DNA from 2 places in the Caloranaerobacter ferrireducens genome. Region 2 is predicted to be linked to the other one. Evidence: riboswitches for the same ligand, from Rfam matches in the RefSeq annotation. Region 2 holds a riboswitch; the other holds the start of a gene.

Region 1 (10,678 bases), on a different contig from region 2:
AAGCGGCTCTGGTACTGCTTCTAAGACTATAGCAAAAACTCCCGCTTTCTCTAATAAAATTGCATCTTCTATAATCTTCTTAGCATTTTCAATACTTTTTCCTTGAACCTTAAATCCCCCTAATACATTTACTGATTGAGGTGTAAGCCCCAAATGTCCACATACTGGTATTTGTGCATCAACTAACGCTTTAACCTTATCAATTATATTTTCCCCACCTTCTAACTTAACAGCATGAGCTCCACCTTCTTTTATCAGTCTACCAGCATTTCTAATAGTATCCTCTACGCTGACATGATAAGATAAAAAAGGCATATCCGCTATTATCAATGCTCTATTTACTCCTCTAGATACAGCTTTAGTATGATGTATAATATCTTCAATAGTTACTTGTAAAGTATTTTCATATCCCAACATTACCATTCCCAAAGAATCTCCTACAAGTATACTATCTACTCCTGCTTCATCTAAAAGTTTTGCAGTTGAGTAGTCATAAGCAGTAAGCATAGTGATTTTTCTTCCCTCAGCTTTAGCCTTCAAAAAACTAGCAGTTGTAAATTTTTCACTCATATTCTACACCTCTTTTAATATTTTTTTTAATTCCAAAATAGATTTGTTTTTCTTATCTCCTTCAGCCAATTTAACAGTCTCATAACCTAGAATTTTATATAAATTTAGTAATTCTGGCGCAAAACTTTCTAAACTTTCAATATGTTTAACTATTGTACCAACATCTCCTCTTTTTATAGGACCAGTCAAAGCTTTTTTAGGTCCAAGTTTTCTTATGTTTTCAATAGTTCCCTTAATTAATGGATATACAGCTTCTATTGCTAATTCTTCATCTACCCCCATAATCTTATAAAACTTTAAACCATAATCAATCAAGGTAACTAAATAGTTTGATACTACACATGCTGAAGCATGATAAAGCCCTTTCAACTCTTCTGTTATTGTAAAATATCTGTTGCCACATTTTTCTAACATATTCTTTAATATATTTATTTTTTCTTTATCTCCTTCTACAGTAAACACAGTAAGTTTAAGACTTATTAAAGCAGATTTTATATCTGCAAATGATTGTAATGGATGCAAGCTGTATATATAAGCTCCTTTCTGTTTCAAAGAAATAAGCTCTTTTGAAGATAATGCTCCGCTCATGTGAACGAAAATCTGACCTTTTTTAATATTGTAGTATTCGGATATTTCATCAGCTACTTTTTTAATTACATCATCAGGAGTCGTTATAAATATCAATTGCGTTAAATCTAATAATTCTTGCAAATTTCTAAAAGCAATACCTTCAACCTCTTTAGCTCCTTTTTGTGCAGATTCAAACTTTCTACTATAGTACCCTACAACATCAAAATCATTATCTTTTAGATATTTCCCAAAAGTACATCCTACTTTCCCTGCTCCTATGAAACCTATTTTCATTTATCCCCCTCCTTATTAAAAACCATCTATTGTCTTTCGCTATTCGTCAAATTAGAATATAAAATTCTAAAAACAAAAAGTATTATCTTCATAATGCTTTTGACACTATCAAAATAAAAACCCCTCTTGTGGGCAAAAAGACACAAGAAGGGTATAAAACTTCATACTCCTTTTTAATTCTATCCTCCTGTCTCCGTCCACATAGGCTCAGAGCAGATATTTTTTTATAATCCATAGGAAATTATAAACCTTATTGTATTGTGAATAATTTTAAATATAATTTCCGTATATGGATTTCAACAAAATCTTCCTAAATTTATTAAAATCGAAGATTTTGTTCTATTATTGTCAAATAGATTAATTAAACGGTATAGCTCCATTAAGGATACTATCCAAAAATAATTTTATCATACTAAAATATTTAATACAATCCAAACGAATAGCAAAAATCACAATTGAATGTTACATTTGTTTAATAATTTTAACATATCTACCCACCAACTGATAGCTCTCATTCAAAAACATTATCACAAATACAATACGTTAAATATAATATAATATATTTCAATAATTTCATAATTTTATGCTGTACAATTTTGTTTAATGTGTTATACTATTTATAGATTGAATCTCGTTAACTCTATATAAATATAGGAGGACTGTAATTATGTTATACTTATTTGATAATAATGCTTTTAATAATATGATTATTAATCCAACTAAAGAAAAACTAATTAAGCTAAGCAGAGATAAAGGAGTATTTACAGAATTTAATAGCCTTTGTTTCATAACTAATGTAAGAAATAGAAGTGCTAAAAATACTTTTGTTGTAAATAACATACCTTTAGGTGTAGATCAACAAGGGATTTCTAGAAAAGAAGCAGATAGAATAGTTAATGAAGTGAATAATTATTTAATAGATAAAGAATTAATTCGATTAGATAGAAAAATGGGGCTGCATAGTAAATTTTCATTTAACTGTAGACTTTATATAACTAAGGAATATAGCAGAATTGCATATATGTGGAATAATTCTTTATTTGATCCTATTGATATTAATAATCCTGACATGGTAAGCGTTTATGTTCCAGAATGGCCACAAAGAATTATATTAATATATCCAGAAGAAGGAGTAACTTATATATTAGGAACTGATTATTTTGGTGAAGCTAAAAAATCTTTCTTAAGAATGGCTATGTATAAAGTTAAAAAAATGGGTGGTTTAGGACTTCATGCAGGCAGTAAAGTGCTAAGAGTAAAAGATAAAGATGGAATATTAAAAGATGTAGGATTTATTATGTTTGGATTAAGTGGTACTGGAAAAACAACATTAACAATCCATGACCACAATCTAAAAGGAGAAGAAAAAGCTATTATCAGACAAGATGATGTAATATTTATGGATAAAAACGGATACTGTGCTGGAAGTGAAAATGGCTTCTTTATTAAGACTGAAGGATTAAGTGAAAGTCAAAGAGTTTTATATAAAGCTGCAACAAGTCCAAATGCTATTTTTGAAAACGTTAAAGTTTATGAAAATGGTAAAGTTGACTTTTCGAATACAGAATTGACTTCAAATGGAAGAGGCGTAGTACTTAGAGAAGAAATCGATAATACAGATAATAGTATTGATCTTGAAAAAGCTCATAAACTTATATTTATAACTAGAAGAAATGATATCATACCACCAGTTGCTAAATTAACTGCTTCTCAAGCAGCTACATTCTTTATGCTAGGAGAATCTATTGAAACTTCTGCTGGAGATCCTACTAAAGCAGGTCAGTCAAAAAGATGCGTTGGTACAAATCCTTTTATTATAGGACCTGAAGCAGAAGAAGGTCACAGGCTATATCAAATACTAAAACAAAATCCTGATATGGAATGCTACATCTTAAATACAGGAAGAGTTGGTCAAAACAACGATTTTGAAGGCGAAAAAATTACTATAGAAGTTTCAACAACTATTATGCGTGAAATTGCAAAGAATACAATAGAATGGGAAACTGATAAAGACTGGGGTTATCTAGTACCAAAATCGGTAAATGGTTTAGACATGGATAGATATAATCCAAAAAAATATTATACAGAAATAGAATATAAGGCATTAGTAAATAAATTAAAAGAAGAAAGAGTTAAATGGCTATCAAGATTTGAAAATTTAGATGCACAATTAGTAAATAGTATAGCATAAGAAATGCGGCTAAAAATAGCCGCATTAAGTTTGTTGATAAATTAAATTATTTATGAAAATAACACTCATGCGAAAGAATTTAGAAAAAACTAAAAGCTTAAATTTTTAGAAAATCCTAACGCACCTAATCAAGACTTCCTGTCTTGTAGGATGCTGGCTTAGCGTCCTGCTAAGCCTACGGATTTTCTTAAAAATTTTCACCTAGTTTTTTTAACTAAATTCTTTCAAGCATTCACTTTTATTTTCATAGATATTTAAAAAGATAAGTTTGTCTATAACATTAAATGCGGCTAAAAATAGCCGCATTTTTATTTTTGCATATAAAAATCTGGATTAGTTAACTTGAAAGTATTATTAAGTCCATCTGTAATAAAAACACGTTTATCTTTGGTAATAAATATAGCTTCTACTCCATCTAGATTTTCTATTAGCCTTTTTCCTTCAGAAAGTCCTAAAGAAAAAGTAAGAGTTGAAAGTGCATCCGCATCAATTGATTTATCTGCTATTATCGAAACACTTACTAATGAATTTTCTACTGGATATCCTGTATAAGGATCTAATATATGGTGATATCTTCTTCCATTCTGCTCAAAATATCTTTCATATATACCTGACGTAACTACAGTCTTATCTATAACCTTAACTATTCCAATATATTCTCCTCTTTTAGTAAAAGGATTCTGAACTCCTATATTCCAAGGAGATCCATCAGGTTTACTGCCTAAAGCAAAAATATTTCCTCCTAAGTTTATAATAGCATGCTTTACATTTTCATTTCTTAAAATATCAGCTACTTCATCAGCGGCATAGCCTTTCGCGATTCCTCCAAGATCTATTTTCATACCTTTTTCCATAAGCTTTACTTTTTTCTCTTTCTCATCTAATAGTATCTTTTTATAATCAATTAATTTTATTGTGTTGTTTATTTCTTCTGAACTTGGCACTTTAGCCCTGTCTGTGCCTATTCCCCATAATTCAACTAAAGGTCCTATAGTAATATCAAATTTCCCATTAGATAAGTCAGAATAATATATTCCTTTTTTAATTACATCAAATACATCTTCAGAAACTTTGATATAACCATTTCCTGAGTTAATATTAACTTTATAAATATCACTATTTTTAATGTTCTTACTCATTTTACTATCTATATCTTTAATCCTTTCAAATGCCTTATCTAAAATCTTTGAATCGATATTCTGATATATATTCAGTGTCACTATAGTTCCTAAAAGAAATTCCGTTTTTGTTAATGGTTTGTTCCTTACTTCTTTTGAACACCCTACTAAATTTAAAATCATTACAGCAATTAAAAACAAATAAATTACTCTCCTTGTTTTTCCCATTTCAATCCTCCAATTCATACTTCAGTTTTAACTCCAATTATATTATAAGGCTTTAGAGTCAAACTCTAAAGCCTTTATTTCATATTCTTATTCATAGCCTTTTTAGCTAATTTTTTAAACCTTTCGCTAGTATACGTTGCACCAGTAACTACATCTACTTTATCAACATCTTGTTTACTAATAAGCTCCTTCTCCAATTTAATCTTAACGTCTTCTGGAGTTATTCCAGATGCTTCTTTCATTTTTTCAGCATATTCTTTATCTTCATTTTTATTTTGGCCTTCTTTATTAACTTCATTAAATACAACATCAACTATTTTACCATCTTCATAAGTTATTGAAATTTCTGCTTTCCAACCATATTTATCATAATCATCAGACGCTTTATAAGTACCATCTTTATAACTCATATTCTTGTCAGTTACTGAATTGCATCCTGTTATAACTAACATTGTAATTATTGTAAAAATAATAATATAAGATATCCTTTTCATGCTCAAAACTCCTTTTCGATATTTTTATAATCCATAGGAAATTATATTCCTTGCTGAGCTGTGGATAATTTTGAATATAATTTCCGTAATGGATTTCAACAAAATCTTCCTTAATTTATTTAAATCGAAGATTTTGTTATATTATCTACACATAAATAATATTATTATATCATTAGCCTTAAGTAAAGAATATAATATATCTCAATTCAAATTTTATACTCTTGATATCTCAATTTTTACATCATCTATCGGCTTTAAAAGTTCTTTAAGGTTTTCATCTTTAATACTATTATTAAGCCATATTTGTTCACTATCCCTATCTAAAATAACAGGCATTCTATTATGAATACTGCTAATTTTTCTATTAGCATTTGTAGTTAATATAGTAAAGCAATCTACATATTCTCCATTTTTATTTTTAAAAGAACTGTATATTCCTGCCATTGAAAATAAATTTTTATCTTTTAAATATATTTTATATTTTATACTTTTGCCATTTTCCTTCTTCCATTCAAAAAAGCCGCTAGCTGGAATTAGGCATCGCTTATTGTAAAAAGAATATTTAAATAACTTTTTAGTATCTATAGTCTCGCTTCTTGCATTTATAATCAATTTTTTTAAATATGACAAATCAAATCCCCACTTCATTAGCTTTATCATTCGTTTGTTACCATTATTTATGATTATAGGGACTTCATTTGAGGGAAATATCTCAGGCATAGATTTAATTAAAACATCACAATAATTAATATTAAATCTTCTTGATATTTCCTCAATATCGGCAAAAAGATAATATCTCCCACACATATAACCACTCCTACTTATAATCAACAATTAGATTTCTTAATTTTAACTGCTAAAATCCTTCATAACAGCATTCACAACTTTTCTTATAATTTCATAATCGTATCCTTTATAGGCTAAATGTTGAGATAACTTCTGATATATTTTATTTCTCTCCTTATCTTTTATACTTCTTAATTTTTTCTTAGCTAAATAAACTGCATTTTCATAAATTTTTTCATCTTCTATTTCTGAAATAACTTTGTTTATTATATCTTCACTTATTTTTTTCTTTGTTAATTCAAATATGATACGTTTTTTTCCATATTTATTGCTACTTAATTTATTTCTAACATAACTTTTTGCATATTCTTCATCATCAACCATTTTATAATTCTTTAAAATTTCTATTACATTATCTATAATTTCATCTTGATAACCTTCTTTAGATAACTTATCTCTAAGTAACATCTCACTATGCATTGTTCTCGCCAATATACTAAAAGCTTTATTTTTAGCTCTTTTAAGGTTTTCATCAAATATTAGAAGTTCTAACTTTTCTTTATCTACTTGAACTCCTTCTTCAATTCTAAATTTATAAATAACTTCTTTATGAACCCCAGCAAAAAATTCATGATCAATATATATATTAACTTTTTCTTTATTATTTTTTTGTTCAACTATTTTGGTAACAATGCCCATAATTATTCCTTCTTTCTAAATCCCTATAATCTTGAGCAAAACATAAATCGAATAAAAGCATGAACCCTTCAATATCAATTCTTCTTCACTACCACTTTTTATAGTAAAAGGAGATGAAATTTTAATACTACATGGGTAAAATAGCTCTATGCCTCCCTTAGTAAGAAAATCAGCAATTAAATGGCTAATATAGCCTATAATGAAACCTTTATATACTCCAATTAAATTATATCTTATTGCTAAAATTTTAACAACCATTGAAAATAGTAAAAGACCTAACAAACTATGAGTAAATCCTCTATGATGAGATAATCCTGTAAAGGCTAAAGTTATAGATAAAATTTTTAAAAGCCTACTGTTTAAACTTATACCGAAATAAATACATCCAAAACTTAAAGTTATATAAAATATAAATTTAAATATTTTATTTTTCCTAAAAAGAAGTTTCTGATTTAATTTGCTCTTGGGATGATCTATATCTGGTAATAAAGCCCCCAAAACTGTTGAAGAAATAAAAATAATACCCTTTTCCAAAGAATAATCTGAAATGGCAGTAACCCCAGCTGCAATTCCTAGCATAACATGTGTCTTACCCTTCATCTTTTGTATCCTCCGGCTGATTCTTATAAATATTTCTTATAAATATATAGAACACTAGTTCTAGTATACCATAGATTATAACTTATTTAAATAGCTGAAACAAAGCTATTTAAATAAGTTTGTTTCTTAGTGCTTTTTAACAAAAACTGTTTAACCAAAAAAAAAGTATTGACAAACTCTATAAAATGATTTAGAATTTTAGACTATAGTGACAAAAATAAATAATACGCTCTTATCCAGAGAGGTGGAGGGACTGGCCCTATGAAGCCCGGCAACCTGTGTTCCAAAACACAAGGTGCCAATTCCTGCGGTATAAGATATACCGAGAGATGAGAGAGAGAAATAAGTTTTTTATGCCTCTTTCATCTGAAAGAGGCTTTTTTAATACCCTCCCTGCAGAAGGGGTATTATTATAACTATTTTAATTTAGTACATTAAATTGATAAAGGAGTGAAGTAATTGATTGTAATTCAAAATCTCAGCAAAATATATGAAAGTAAAAATGAAAAAATACATGCTTTAAAAGATATCAATTTAGAAATAAAAAAAGGTGAAATTTTTGGAATCATGGGTTTAAGTGGAGCAGGAAAGTCTACTCTTATTCGCTGTATAAATCTTCTTGAGAAACCTACTAGTGGTAGTGTTTTTATTAACAAAAAAGACATAACGGTTTTAAATAAACATGAACTCAGGGAAATAAGAAAACGTATTGGAATGATTTTTCAACATTTTAATCTCCTTAACTCAAGAACTGTTTTTGAAAATGTAGCTTTTCCACTTGAAATTTCAGGTTATAACAAGAAACAAATTAAAGAAAGAGTAGAAAATTTGTTATCTTTAGTTGAACTCTCAGATAAAAGGAATGCCTATCCTTCCCAGTTAAGTGGAGGACAAAAACAAAGAGTTGCTATAGCTCGTGCTCTTGCTAATCAACCAGATATTTTACTGTGTGATGAAGCAACTTCTGCTCTTGACCCTAAGACAACAAAATCTATTTTGAAACTTCTTAAAGAAATTCAAAGTAAATTTGGTCTTACAATAGTTCTTATAACACATCAAATGGAAGTAATTCGTGATATTTGCGATAGAGTTGCAATTATTGAAAATGGAAAAATAATCGAGTTAGATACAGTTGAAACAATATTTACAAATCCTAAAACAAAAACTGCTAAAGCCTTTGTTTCACATATTCAACATAATAAAGAAGAAATTAGTTTTCCTAAGGCGTCTGGTTCTAGGGTTATTAGATTAAAACTTTTAGGTGAAGTTGTAAAAAAGCCTATTATTTCTCAATTGATTAGACATTTTTCAATAGATATTAATATTCTATCAGGTAATATAAATGAATTACAAACAACAAATATAGGGACTCTGCTTATACAAATTTACGGAAAGAATGATGAAATAGAAAATGCAATCAAATGGCTTAAAAAAGAGAAAATAGGATTGGAGGTTGTATGGAATGGATAATTTGATAGAATTACTTTTTCCTTCTTTATGGGAAACAATTTACATGGTAACAGCCTCAACAATATTTGCTCTAATTCTAGGTTTCCCTCTAGGTATTTTACTAGTAGTTACAGAAAAAAACGGTATTTGGGAAAAACCTATACTAAATTCAATACTAGGAACTATTATAAATGTATGTCGTTCTTTTCCATTTATTATTTTGATGATTCTAGTTTTCCCTCTATCGCGTATCCTTGTAGGAACTTCTATAGGAACTACAGCCAGTATAATACCATTAGCAATTGCAGCTGCTCCTTTTGTAGCAAGGATTATTGAGAGTTCCTTTAAGGAAGTAGATAGTGGAGTTATAGAAACAGCTTTAGCAATGGGAGCTACAATCCCACAAATCATTTTTAAAGTACTTATTCCTGAAGCTTTGCCTTCATTAGTACTTGGTATCACTCTAACAATCATAAATTTAATTGGCTATTCAGCTATGGCTGGTGCTATTGGAGGAGGTGGTTTAGGAGATTTAGCAATACGTTATGGGCTTTATCGTTTTGAAACTGGTGTAATGATTGCATCTGTAATAATAATTATTCTACTTGTACAGGGAGTACAAGCTATAGGCAATAAAATTGCATTGAATATTAGTAAAAAAAGATAAGGAGGAATAAATATGAAAAAGTCTTTAATTCTATTACTAATTATTTCTATATTAGGTGGTGTTATTCTTAGTGGTTGCCAATCTTCAAAAGAAGATAATAATGTACTAAAAGTTGGGGCTACTCCAGTACCTCACGCGCAAATACTTGAAGTAGTAAAAAATAAACTTAAAGAGCAAGGGATAGATTTACAAATTATTGAATTTACTGACTATGTAAAACCAAACTTAGCCTTAGCAGAAAAAGAAATTGATGCAAACTTCTTTCAACACATACCATATATGAATAGCTTTGCTAAGAAAAACAATATAGATATTGTATCTATAGGAGCAATACACGTTGAACCACTTGGATTATATTCAGAAAAAGTAAAATCAGTGGAAGAATTAAAAGAAGGTGCAGTTATTGCTATACCAAACGATCCTACAAACTGCGGCAGAGCTCTTATACTTCTTGAAAAAAATGGGCTTATAAAACTTAAAGAAAATGCAGGTCTTGAAGCTACAGAAAAAGATATAATTGAAAACCCAAAAAGATTTGTGTTTAAATCCTTAGAAGCAGCTCAACTTCCAAGAGTACTTAAAGATGTTGACGGTGCTGTGATTAATGGAAATTATGCCTTAGAGGCAGGTCTTATACCTACAAAAGATGCTATTTTGCTTGAAGATGGTGATTCTCCTTACGCAAATATTGTAGCTGTTAGAAAAGGAGAAGAAAACAATCCAAAATTAAAGGCACTAATTAAAGCTCTTCAATCAGAAGAAGTTAAGAAATTTATTGAAAAAGAGTATAATGGAGGAGTTATACCAGCATTTTAATACTCTTTGAAATTGTTAACTAATATTAAGGCTAAACATATTAAACCCTCCTCTTAATTTGTTGTTTTAAGAGGAGGGTTTCCTTATTCAAACATATTAAACCCTTCACCTAATACTTCACGTACTGTAGATACTGTAACAAATGCTTTATTATCAATTTTCTTTATATAGCTTTTTAATCTGATAAATTCTTTTT
Region 2 (10,678 bases):
TTTTCATTAGACTTTTTTAGTATTTCTTTTAGCCAAAGCCATTGGTTTGCATCTATTACTCTTAGACTATTTTCAGTATCATCAAGCTGTATAAATAACGTATTATTATTTCTAAAGTATGAATATCCGTTAGATGCTTCGGCAAAAGGTACTTTTATTCTATCTAGGATGACATTATTCATTTTACCTAGTAATATTCCTAATTGATTTTCATTTATTTTTTTTGCTATTTTGCTACCTATAAGATGTTTAATTAAAATATCTAGCTCATCAATACCTCTGGCAACTATGAAACTAAAGCCGCCTTCACTTATTTTTTCACTTTTTTGAAGATTATCTTCTATATAGGTTTCAGCAGGCAGAATCATAGTTTTATATGGGGTAGAATATAGAGCCTTTAGTCCATCTATTAGGATGTAGCCTTCATCTTTATTAAAAGGGTCGGTTTCAACAATATAAATTCTATCTAGAGTTATAGGATAAGTAACGTTATTTGGGATATCTGCTGTAATCCACTTCCAGCCTTTCCAGTCAATATTTTTTGCAAAATCAACATAGTAAGTTTTTCCTCTGCTGTCTATTATTTTACCTCTAAACCAGTGGTTACTTTTATTGCCATATAACCATAAGCCAAGTTTGGCAGGTTTATTTTCTAATTTAATGCCATTTTCTCCTAGAATTGCATATGCTGCTGTAGTTTTTTCTAAGTTTGTGAAGTCATAATTTAACTTAAGAGAAAATCTGCTTATTACATCTTTATTATCTAGTTCAATACTTCCTTTAACTTCTTGAGGATAGCTTAAGAAACTTAAGTTATTCAAATCTTCAAAGTCCTCTAATAAAACTTCATTGTAACCTACTGAAACTTCAATATTTTTGGCAGCATTCATAATTTTAGCAGTAATAGCACCAGAAGCTGGCTTTTTAGAGCTGTAAAATATTCCGTTTATGACTCTACCAATACTGCCATATGTCATCCAAGTAATATCTTTTGGATTTATTTTTGCTGTATAGCCTTCATCATTTTTTCCGTATATTTCAGTTAAATCTTTTTGACTATTTACATCTATATGGAACTTATCAAAGCCGAATTGTAGTTCTTTTACTTCGTCTAAAACATTTATTTCAATTTCAGCTTTTTTACCTCTATATTTAGCTATTACTTTGCCTTTTCCTGACTTCTTAGGAATTAAGGTGTTTTTATTAAATTTGCCTTGTATACCTGAAATATCAAATGTTACTCTATTAATATCTACATTAACAGGATTATGATATTTATCAAATCCTTTGATATAAAAATTTCTAGATGTATTAACAAATATGTTAGTATCATCAGTATATATTTTTATATAGCTTAAGCTTCTCTTCGGAGCATTACTAAATATACCTATCCCGTTTGATATTTTTCTTTCTTTACCATCTGATGGACGATTTACAACAATAGGATTTTCTTCGTATTGTGGGTTTAGTACCATGGTAGTAGAACCGCCACCATCTAGGTTAACTGCTTCATATGCTCCTAAATCTATCATAATTTCAGCTAAAGTATTTAGGTCTACGCCTTTGTATGAAACATCTCTACCATCAATTGTTACGAGAATAAGTTCATCTTTGTTTTTGTTAATTCCTAGTGCTGTTCTTGGGTGTTTACCTTTTATGTTTAATGTGAAATCTGCAATATTTCCATCTTTAACAATATAGGTTCCACTGCCTATAGCTGTTTTTATGTTTTCGTAGTTTGGCGTAGTATTTATTTCAAGCTTTACTTTTTTACCTACTTTGAAATTATTAAGGAGTATATCTTTAACTCTTCCACGCCCAGTTAATATGTAGCCGTTTTTTGGCATATCGATAGGAGGTTCATTAATTCTTATTTCTTTAACTGTATTTTTTTCAACTACAATTTCTATCATATCGTCAAAATAAGTATTTCCTATGGTTTTTAAGCTCCATTTTTTATCGTATAAAATGACTTCTTCATATTTGTCACTTGATTTGTTTATTGCAGAGAGGATAACAGGTTGTCCGTCTTCTGGAACTGCTTTGATCTCCCACTTCCAGAAGGATATAAAAGGATGATTATTTTTATCTATTGCAAATATAGGCAGTTTATCCCATTGATATGATGGAGATGAAATCATCTTTCCATTTGATATGACAACTCCTAAAGGAAAGGAATTTTTAGCTGTTGAGAAAAAATCACCATTGATACCTGCAACAGCTTGGGAAATCTTTATCATGTTAGATAGGGTTTCTCTTTTAGAGATTCCTTCTTCATTAAAAAGAACATCTAAGCTAGTGTATTTATCTTTTAAATTTACTCTTAAAACGTTTATATTCCACCAACCGTCAGAGGTAAATTTTTGAATGTGTTCATGTATGATACCACTTGAAATATTTTCTACAGTTTTTCTTTCGTGGATCAGTATTGGCTTGTCTGCAAAACTTAGAGACAAGCTCGAAAATATGATTATTCCACTAGTTATATATGAAACTACTTTTTTGAAAAGTCTATTCATAGTTATCCCCCTTTGAATTCAGTAACCAGTCACTAAAACCACAAATTTAACTGTTCTTTATTTTTGATAGCTGTAATAAGTCTGTCTCTTGCTTGAGGAATATCTTTATATACATTTTTCATAAGATGTTTTACATATTCTCTTTTGGTATTTCTATTTGCAGGACAAGGACTTTCTACAGTAGGTAGGTTATGTTTTTTAACAGCTCCTTTTATTTGATGTTCTGTAACATATATCATAGGTCTGATTACTGTAATATCTTTTCTGGACATATAAGTTTTAGGTGAAAAAGTATTTATTCTTCCTTCATAAAACATGCTTAAGAATAATGTTTCGATGGCATCGTCTGCATGATGTCCTAGAGCTAGTTTATTTAAACCTTTTTCTTTCATGAGGTCATGCAGGGCTCCTCTTCTCATTCTCGCACAAAGCGAACAAGGATTTTTTTCTTTTCTAATATCGAAAATAATTTTACCTATTTGGGTTTCTTTTATAGTATATGGGACATCAATTTCTTTTACGAATTCTTTTACTTTAGATAAATCAAAATCTTCAAAACCCAAAGTTAAAGTGATAGCTTCTAATTCATATTTTACTGGACTAAATCTTTGGAATATCTTTAATCCATATAATAGAGTCAAACTGTCTTTTCCGCCTGAAACTCCAACGGCAATTCTATCGCCATCTTCTATAAGGTTAAATTCTTCTACTGCTTTTCTTATTGCCCCTACTATTCTTCTCATGTAATCAATCCTTCCTCTTCTTGTGTGTAATGTTTGTATTAAATGGATTTGTTTGTAATACTTATTATATACTATTTAGCTAAGGTTTAGATTACAAAAGGATTACAAAACAAAAAAACAGCTGAGAATATTCTCAGCTGTTTTTTTCTGGTCGGGGTGGAGGGACTCGAACCCCCGGCCCCATGGTCCCAAACCACGTGCGCTACCAAACTGCGCCACACCCCGTTGACTTGTCACGAATGTTATTTTAAAACATATTGAGTTAACTTGCAATACTGTTAACAACCAATCAATTGAAATTACATTAGAAATTCTAATTAATTCTTAGTTTTTCTTTATAATTCATAGGAAATTATAATAAAATCTTATATAAAAAAATTAATGTTGATTTTATTGAAACTTTTTCTGGCATGCTTACATGCCAGAGTCGTTATAAACTTCGTTAAATTGTGGATAATTTTGAATATAATTTCCGTTTATGGATATAGGCAAAATCTTCCTAAATTTATTTAAATCCAAGATTTGGTTCTAATTCTTACCATTATGAAATAACCAATGTAGAATTGCGAAAAAATATTTCTATTTTTTTCTTCATACTATATAATTTATTATAGTGCTGTCTTTCGTTGTTCGCTGTTCGTCGTTCGAAACGCAAATTGCAAATGATGGATCGAAAACAAGAGGCGAAAAGCGAATAGCGAGCGACGAATAACCAATATAGAACGAGGTGATTTATATGTTAGTGCAAACTTTAAAAGTTTTAAAGGATGAACTCATTGTAATGCTTGTTGCTGCTGCACCTATTTTTGAATTAAGAGGAGCGATACCACTTGGAATAGCTATGGGTTTTACACCTGTACATAGTACAGTATTAAGTATTATAGGTAATTTAATACCCGTACCTTTTTTGCTTAAGTTATTGAAACCTTTATTTGATTATTTTGGAAGGACGAAGATGTTTGGTAAAATTGTAGACTGGATTAAGCAAAGGACTTTAAAAAGAAGTAAAAAAGTTGAGAAATATAGTGCTTTAGGGTTATTTCTTTTAGTAGCAATACCATTACCATCTACTGGTGCTTGGACTGGATGTGTAGCAGCGACTTTGTTTAATATAGATTTCAAATATTCTTTTCCAGCAATTGTGGCAGGTGTATTTACAGCCGGATTAATAGTTTTTATTTTAAGTAATCAAGTTGTTGGATTGATGTAGATAGTTAGGTACTAGGTACTAGATATAAAAAAGAAGACAGGGAACAGAGGACAGGGGACAGGAAAAAATGCGAAATAAATCGCTGTTCGCTATTCGTTTTTCGCTGTTCGTCAAATAAAGACAAGAAGCGAATGGCGAATGACGAATAGCCAATGACGAAAAATACTGACGACAGTTAGATTATAAACTTTATGAAAAATGAAGAAAAAACTGTTGACTTAGTTTGCAAGCTGTGATATTATACTTTGAGGACAATTTAATAAAAATCTTGATACCTTATCAAGAGTGGTGGAGGGAATGGGCCCTGTGAAACCCGGCAACCGGTAACTAAAGTTACACGGTGCTAAGTCCCACAGAATGTAGATTCTGAAAGATGAGGTTTAATTCAGAGTATTACCTCTTCCTTTTGGAAGGGGATTTTTTTAATTTTGGGTACTAGGTGCTGGGGCAGAGAAATGTAAAATTGAAAATTTTTTGTAGCGGAGAATTAATTCTCCGCTACTATGGAAGATACTCTGCTACAGATGACACGATATGTTGAAATTGGTCAATAGTCGATAGTCAATAGACTAATGACTACTAACTAATAACCATCACCTGTGAGTTGACAACTTATGATATAACATAAAAAAACTATAATTGCTAATAATAACCATGTAAACTCTATCTATATTTAATGTTGAATTTAATATTTAACATTTAAAATTTTAAATTTAAAATTCATATTGTATGGGAGGTATGAAGATGAGAAAATGGTTATTTACTTCAGAATCAGTTACTGAAGGACATCCTGATAAAATCTGTGACCAAATTTCAGATGCAGTGCTTGACGCTATATTAAAATGCGACCCAGAAGCAAGAGTAGCATGTGAAACATCAGTTACTACAGGACTAGTTTTAGTATCAGGAGAGATTACAACTAAGTGTTATGTAGATATACCAAAAATCGTAAGAAAGACTATTGAAGATATTGGTTACACTAGAGCTAAGTATGGTTTTGACTGCGATACTTGTGCAGTTTTAACTTCTATTGATGAGCAGTCTCCTGATATTGCTATGGGAGTTGATGAAGCATTAGAACACAGAGAAGAAGCAAAAGATGAACTTGACTTAATTGGTGCTGGAGACCAAGGTATAATGTTTGGTTTTGCTTGTAATGAAACACCAGAACTTATGCCACTTCCAATATCATTAGCACACAAATTAGCAAGAAGATTAGCAGAAGTTAGAAAGAATGGTACTCTAGATTACTTAAGACCAGATGGTAAAACTCAAGTTACAGTTGAATATCATGACGATAAACCTGTAAGAATAGATGCGATAGTTATTTCTACTCAACACAGTCCAGAGGTAGATTTAAAGACTATCGAAAGAGATTTAAGAGAACATGTAATAAGAAAAGTTATACCAAATGAATACTTAGATAATGAAACAAAATATTACATCAACCCAACTGGCAGATTCGTAATAGGTGGACCTCAAGGAGATGCTGGTTTAACAGGAAGAAAGATTATTGTTGATACTTATGGTGGATATGCTCGTCATGGTGGTGGAGCATTCTCAGGAAAGGATCCTACTAAAGTTGACAGATCAGCTGCATACGCTGCAAGATATGTTGCAAAAAATATAGTTGCTGCTGGATTAGCAGATAAATGTGAAGTTCAACTTGCATACGCTATAGGTGTTGCTCATCCAGTTTCAGTACTTGTAGATACATTTGGAACAGGAAAGATAGAAGAAAGCAAAATTGAAGAATTAGTTAAGAAACACTTTGACTTAAGACCTGCAGCTATCATAAGAGATTTAGACTTAAGAAGACCAATTTACAGACAAGTAGCTGCATACGGACATTTTGGAAGAACAGATATAGATTTACCATGGGAAAAGACAGACAAGGCTGAAATATTAAGAAAAGAAGGTTTAGGTGAATAATATTTAAAATATCCTTGACATATAATCTTGTTCATAGTAGAATAATTGAAAGACAAAGTATCTTTAACCTAGTCCAGAGAGGCTAGGAAGGTATTAAATAGTGGCGTTTGTGTGTGTATATATAGCACATGGCTTAATTGTCGTGTCTATATGACTATAAATGTGCTTATAACCTTCCTCGTCTCGATGAGGAAGGTTTTTGTTTTGCCTTTAATATAGTCCAGTGAGGCTAAAAAGGAGGAGATAAAATGTTAAAAGGAAGGCATTTAATTGAACCAAACGATTTTACTATTAAGGAGCTAGACGAAATATTTACTCTAGCAGAAGACATAATTAAAAAACCAGATGCTTATTCAGACATTTGTAGAGGGAAGTTATTGGCAACACTTTTCTATGAACCTTCTACAAGGACTAAATTTAGTTTTGAAGCAGCGATGTTGAGATTGGGTGGAAATGTAATCGGTTTTTCAGAAGCAAAATCAACTTCGGTAGCAAAGGGAGAAAGTATTGCAGATACCATTAGAACTATCGGATGTTATGCAGATATAGCTGTAATGAGACATCCTAAAGAAGGTGCTCCAAAGCTTGCTTCAAAATATTCCAATATTCCAGTTATAAATGCAGGTGATGGAGGACATCAGCATCCAACCCAGACTCTTACCGACCTTCTCACTATTAAACTTATCAAAAAAAGCATTTCTAATCATACAATAGGACTTTGTGGTGACTTGAAATTCGGTAGGACAGTTCATTCTCTTGTAAAAGCATTATCCAGATATCAAAATATAAAGTTTGTTTTTATATCCCCATCTGAGCTTAAAATTCCCCAATATATTAAGGATGAATTAAAAGGACATGAATATTATGAAACTTCTAGTCTGGAAGATGTAATAGACAAGCTGGATATACTGTATATGACTAGAGTTCAGCGAGAAAGATTTATTAGTGAAGAAGAATATTTAAGACTAAAAGATAGCTACATTCTTACATTAGAAAAATTAAAGAATGCAAAAAAAGACATGATAATAATGCATCCGCTTCCAAGAGTAAACGAGATAGCTATGGAAGTAGATAGTGACGAAAGAGCTGTATACTTTAAACAGGCTAGGTTTGGAATGTTTGTGAGAATGGCACTGATTATAAAATTATTGGGGGTTGAGATTTATGCTTAATATAGATGCGATAAAAAAAGGTATAGTAATAGACCATATAAAAGCTGGATGCGGATATAAGATATTTAAAGAATTAGGACTTCACAAAGCAGATTATACAGTAGCTTTAATTAAAAATGTACCATCTAATAAACTTGGAAAGAAGGATTTAATAAAGATAGAAAATGAAATAGATTTAGATTTAACAATTTTAGGATTAATAGACCCAGATATAACAATAAACATAATAGAAAATGAGAAGATAAAAGAGAAAATAAAATTAAGTTTACCGAAGACAGTAAAGGGAATACTAAAATGTAAGAATCCTAGATGTGTAACAACTATTGAAAAAATTGAAGACGTTGAGTTTACTTTGGTAGATGAAAAAACAAAGGAATACAAATGTGAATATTGTGATGCAAAAACTTCTCTGTAGGTGATAAAAATGAACATCGTTATAAAAAATGTAAAGATAGTTGATGCAAAAAGAGCTTTCCATGGTTCGGTATTAATAGAGGATGGGCTTATTAAAAAAATATTTAAGGCAGACGAAGATGTAAATATATCAAAGGACACTGAAATAATAGAGGGTAAAGGTCTTATACTTTTACCCTCATTTGTAGATATGCACTGTCATTTAAGAGATCCAGGTTATCTATATAAGGAAGATTTAGAAAGTGGACAGAAAGCAGCGTTAAAGGGTGGATATACTACACTTTGTACTATGGCAAATACAAAGCCCATTTGTGATAATACAGCAGTCTTAGAGTATATACTCGATAAGAGCAGAAAATTAAATTTATGTGATATTATACAGATTTCTGCATTAACTAAAAATCTAGAAGGAAAAGAATTTGTTGATTTTAAAGAGATGTTAAAATATACAAGATTGTTTTCAGATGATGGAAATACTATTTTTAACGAAGAAGTAATGAAAAAGGCGTTAATACTTTCAAATAAGCTAAAATTTAGAGTACTGACTCATTGTCAGCCGGAATTTGAGATTGTAAAAAGAGATTTAGGTCTTTTAAAGGAAGTAGGAGGAAATCTTCATGTATGCCATATAAGTCTTAAAAAGACCTTAAGTTTAATTAAAGAATTTAAGGATGCAAATCTCAAATTTACCTGTGAAGTAACTCCACATCATATATTTGGATACGAGGTAGATTATAGGGTAAATCCTAGCTTTAGGAAAAAAGAAGATGTAATTGCATTAATAGAAGGTATAAAACAGGGGTATATAGATGTCATTGGTACAGACCATGCACCTCATAGTTTGGAGGATAAACAAAATGGAGCTCCTGGAATTTCTTTAATAGAAGTGGCGTTTTCTATGGTGTATAAGGTGTTTCATGAAAATGGTATTTCACTAAACAAACTATCTGAGCTTATGTCTTACAATCCTGCTAGAATATTAAACCTAAACTGTGGACTTATAGAGGAAGGTTATGAGGCAAATTTAGTATTAGTAGATTTAGACGAAGAATACCAAATAGATACAGATAACTTTATATCTAAGGGTAAAAATAATCCATTTAATGGAGAGAAAGTTTTAGGAAAGGTGAAGATGACTTTTAAGAGAGGGAGCGTTAAGTATGATAATAGATAAGCTGTATGAAGAGGTTTTGAAAAATGGGCCGGTTTGTGTTGGATTAGATACTAGATTGGAATATTTACCTGAATATTTACTAAACAGTACTAAAACGCTTGAAGAAAAAATTTTTGAATTTAATAGAAAGATAATAGATGCTACCTATGATTTAGTGGCATGCTATAAGGTGCAGATTGCATGCTATGAGGCTTTTGGTATTGAAGGGTTAAAGGCATATAGTAGGACACTTCAGTTTATAAGAGAAAAGGGAAAAGTAGTAATAGCGGATATTAAGAGGGGAGATATACTATCTACTGCTGAAATGTATGCCAAAGCACATTTTGAAGGGGATTTTGAAGCTGATTTCATTACAGTGAACCCATATATGGGGTTAGATGCAATAAGTCCATATTTTAAGTACCTTAGTACAGGTGAAAAAGGACTTTTTGTACTGATAAGGACTTCTAATAAAAGCTCGAAGGATTTTCAAGAGCTAGAGGTAAACGCTAAGCCTCTTTACTTGAAGGTAGCTGAAAATGTGCAGAAATGGGGAGAAAGTTTTGTTGGAAAGAGCGGTTTTAGTTTGATAGGTGGAGTTGTAGGGCTTACTTTTCCTAAGGAGTTTTTAAAGATAAAAGATGTGTGCGGTAATATGTTTTTCTTGATACCTGGCTATGGAGCGCAGGGAGGTACAGGAGAAGATTTAAAAGAAATTTTTAGAGAAAAGATGTGCGGAGTAGTAAATTCATCAAGAGGAATAATTAAAGCCCATAAAGGCATTGATGAAGGACAGAGCTTTAATGAACTTGCAAGAAAACAGGTTATAAAGATGAAGGAGGATATTTTAAGGTGGCAAGAGTAATTTCGAATGAATGCATTCGGCAGGACATATTTGTTTTAAGAGTAGAAGGAAAATTTGAAGGTAAAATGGGTCAGTTCTACATGGTAAGAGCATGGGGCAAATTTCCTGTACTTTCGAGACCTTTAAGTATTCATGATATAGGTGAAGATTATATTGAGTTTCTATATAGAGTGCAAGGACAGGGGACTAGTATTTTGAGTAAGTTAAAACCATCAGATGAAATAAGCTTAGAAGGTCCTTATGGCAACGGGTTTCCTTTAGTTAAAGGTAAAATAGCACTAGTTGGTGGAGGAATAGGTATAGCTCCATTATATTTAACAGCAAAGCAGTTAAGTGAAAACGAAGATGTAGACTTGCTTGATATATACATGGGTTTTAGAAATGAGGCTATCTTAAAGGAAAAGTACGAGGAATTCGCAGACAATATCTATATTAATGTGGATGGATTTATAACTGATGAAATAGATTTTAAAAAATATGACTATATATTTACTTGTGGACCTGAAATTATGATGAAAAAGATTGTTGATATGGCGAAAGAGTATCATACTAAAGTGTATGTTTCAATCGAAAAGAGGATGGCATGTGGAGTTGGAGCATGTTTAGTATGTACTTGTAAGACTAAATCAGGGAATAAGAGAACTTGTAAGGACGGACCTGTTTTTCTTGG

What was found. Region 2 has a riboswitch for S-adenosylmethionine ahead of metK (methionine adenosyltransferase). Riboswitches for the same ligand answer to the same signal wherever they lie in the genome.
Region 1: it holds a riboswitch for S-adenosylmethionine, as region 2 does, so the genes downstream of both, BFN48_RS09590 (methionine ABC transporter ATP-binding protein) here and metK (methionine adenosyltransferase) in region 2, are expected to answer to the same signal.

What each region holds. Positions count from the first base shown of each region.
Region 1 is NZ_MDJR01000006.1:89,476-100,153, forward strand. Features, by position in the region: gene panB (3-methyl-2-oxobutanoate hydroxymethyltransferase) at 1-570, opposite strand, end outside; gene BFN48_RS09555 (Rossmann-like and DUF2520 domain-containing protein) at 574-1,434, opposite strand; gene BFN48_RS09560 (phosphoenolpyruvate carboxykinase (ATP)) at 2,102-3,625, shown strand; gene BFN48_RS09565 (FAD:protein FMN transferase) at 3,934-4,971, opposite strand; gene BFN48_RS09570 (FMN-binding protein) at 5,046-5,465, opposite strand; gene BFN48_RS09575 (SOS response-associated peptidase) at 5,679-6,272, opposite strand; gene BFN48_RS09580 (regulatory protein RecX) at 6,315-6,950, opposite strand; gene BFN48_RS09585 (metal-dependent hydrolase) at 6,966-7,550, opposite strand; SAM riboswitch class I at 7,780-7,886, shown strand; gene BFN48_RS09590 (methionine ABC transporter ATP-binding protein) at 8,010-9,020, shown strand; gene BFN48_RS09595 (methionine ABC transporter permease) at 9,013-9,666, shown strand; gene BFN48_RS09600 (MetQ/NlpA family ABC transporter substrate-binding protein) at 9,679-10,482, shown strand; gene BFN48_RS09605 (YitT family protein) at 10,566-10,678, opposite strand, start outside.
Region 2 is NZ_MDJR01000004.1:161,241-171,918, reverse strand. Features, by position in the region: gene BFN48_RS08080 (phosphodiester glycosidase family protein) at 1-2,519, opposite strand, end outside; gene BFN48_RS08075 (tRNA 2-thiocytidine biosynthesis TtcA family protein) at 2,552-3,262, opposite strand; tRNA gene BFN48_RS08070 (tRNA-Pro) at 3,411-3,487, opposite strand; gene BFN48_RS08065 (COG2426 family protein) at 3,999-4,472, shown strand; SAM riboswitch class I at 4,746-4,852, shown strand; gene metK (methionine adenosyltransferase) at 5,217-6,404, shown strand; gene pyrB (aspartate carbamoyltransferase) at 6,653-7,576, shown strand; gene BFN48_RS08050 (aspartate carbamoyltransferase regulatory subunit) at 7,569-7,991, shown strand; gene BFN48_RS08045 (dihydroorotase) at 8,001-9,164, shown strand; gene pyrF (orotidine-5'-phosphate decarboxylase) at 9,151-10,008, shown strand; gene BFN48_RS08035 (dihydroorotate dehydrogenase electron transfer subunit) at 9,996-10,678, shown strand, end outside.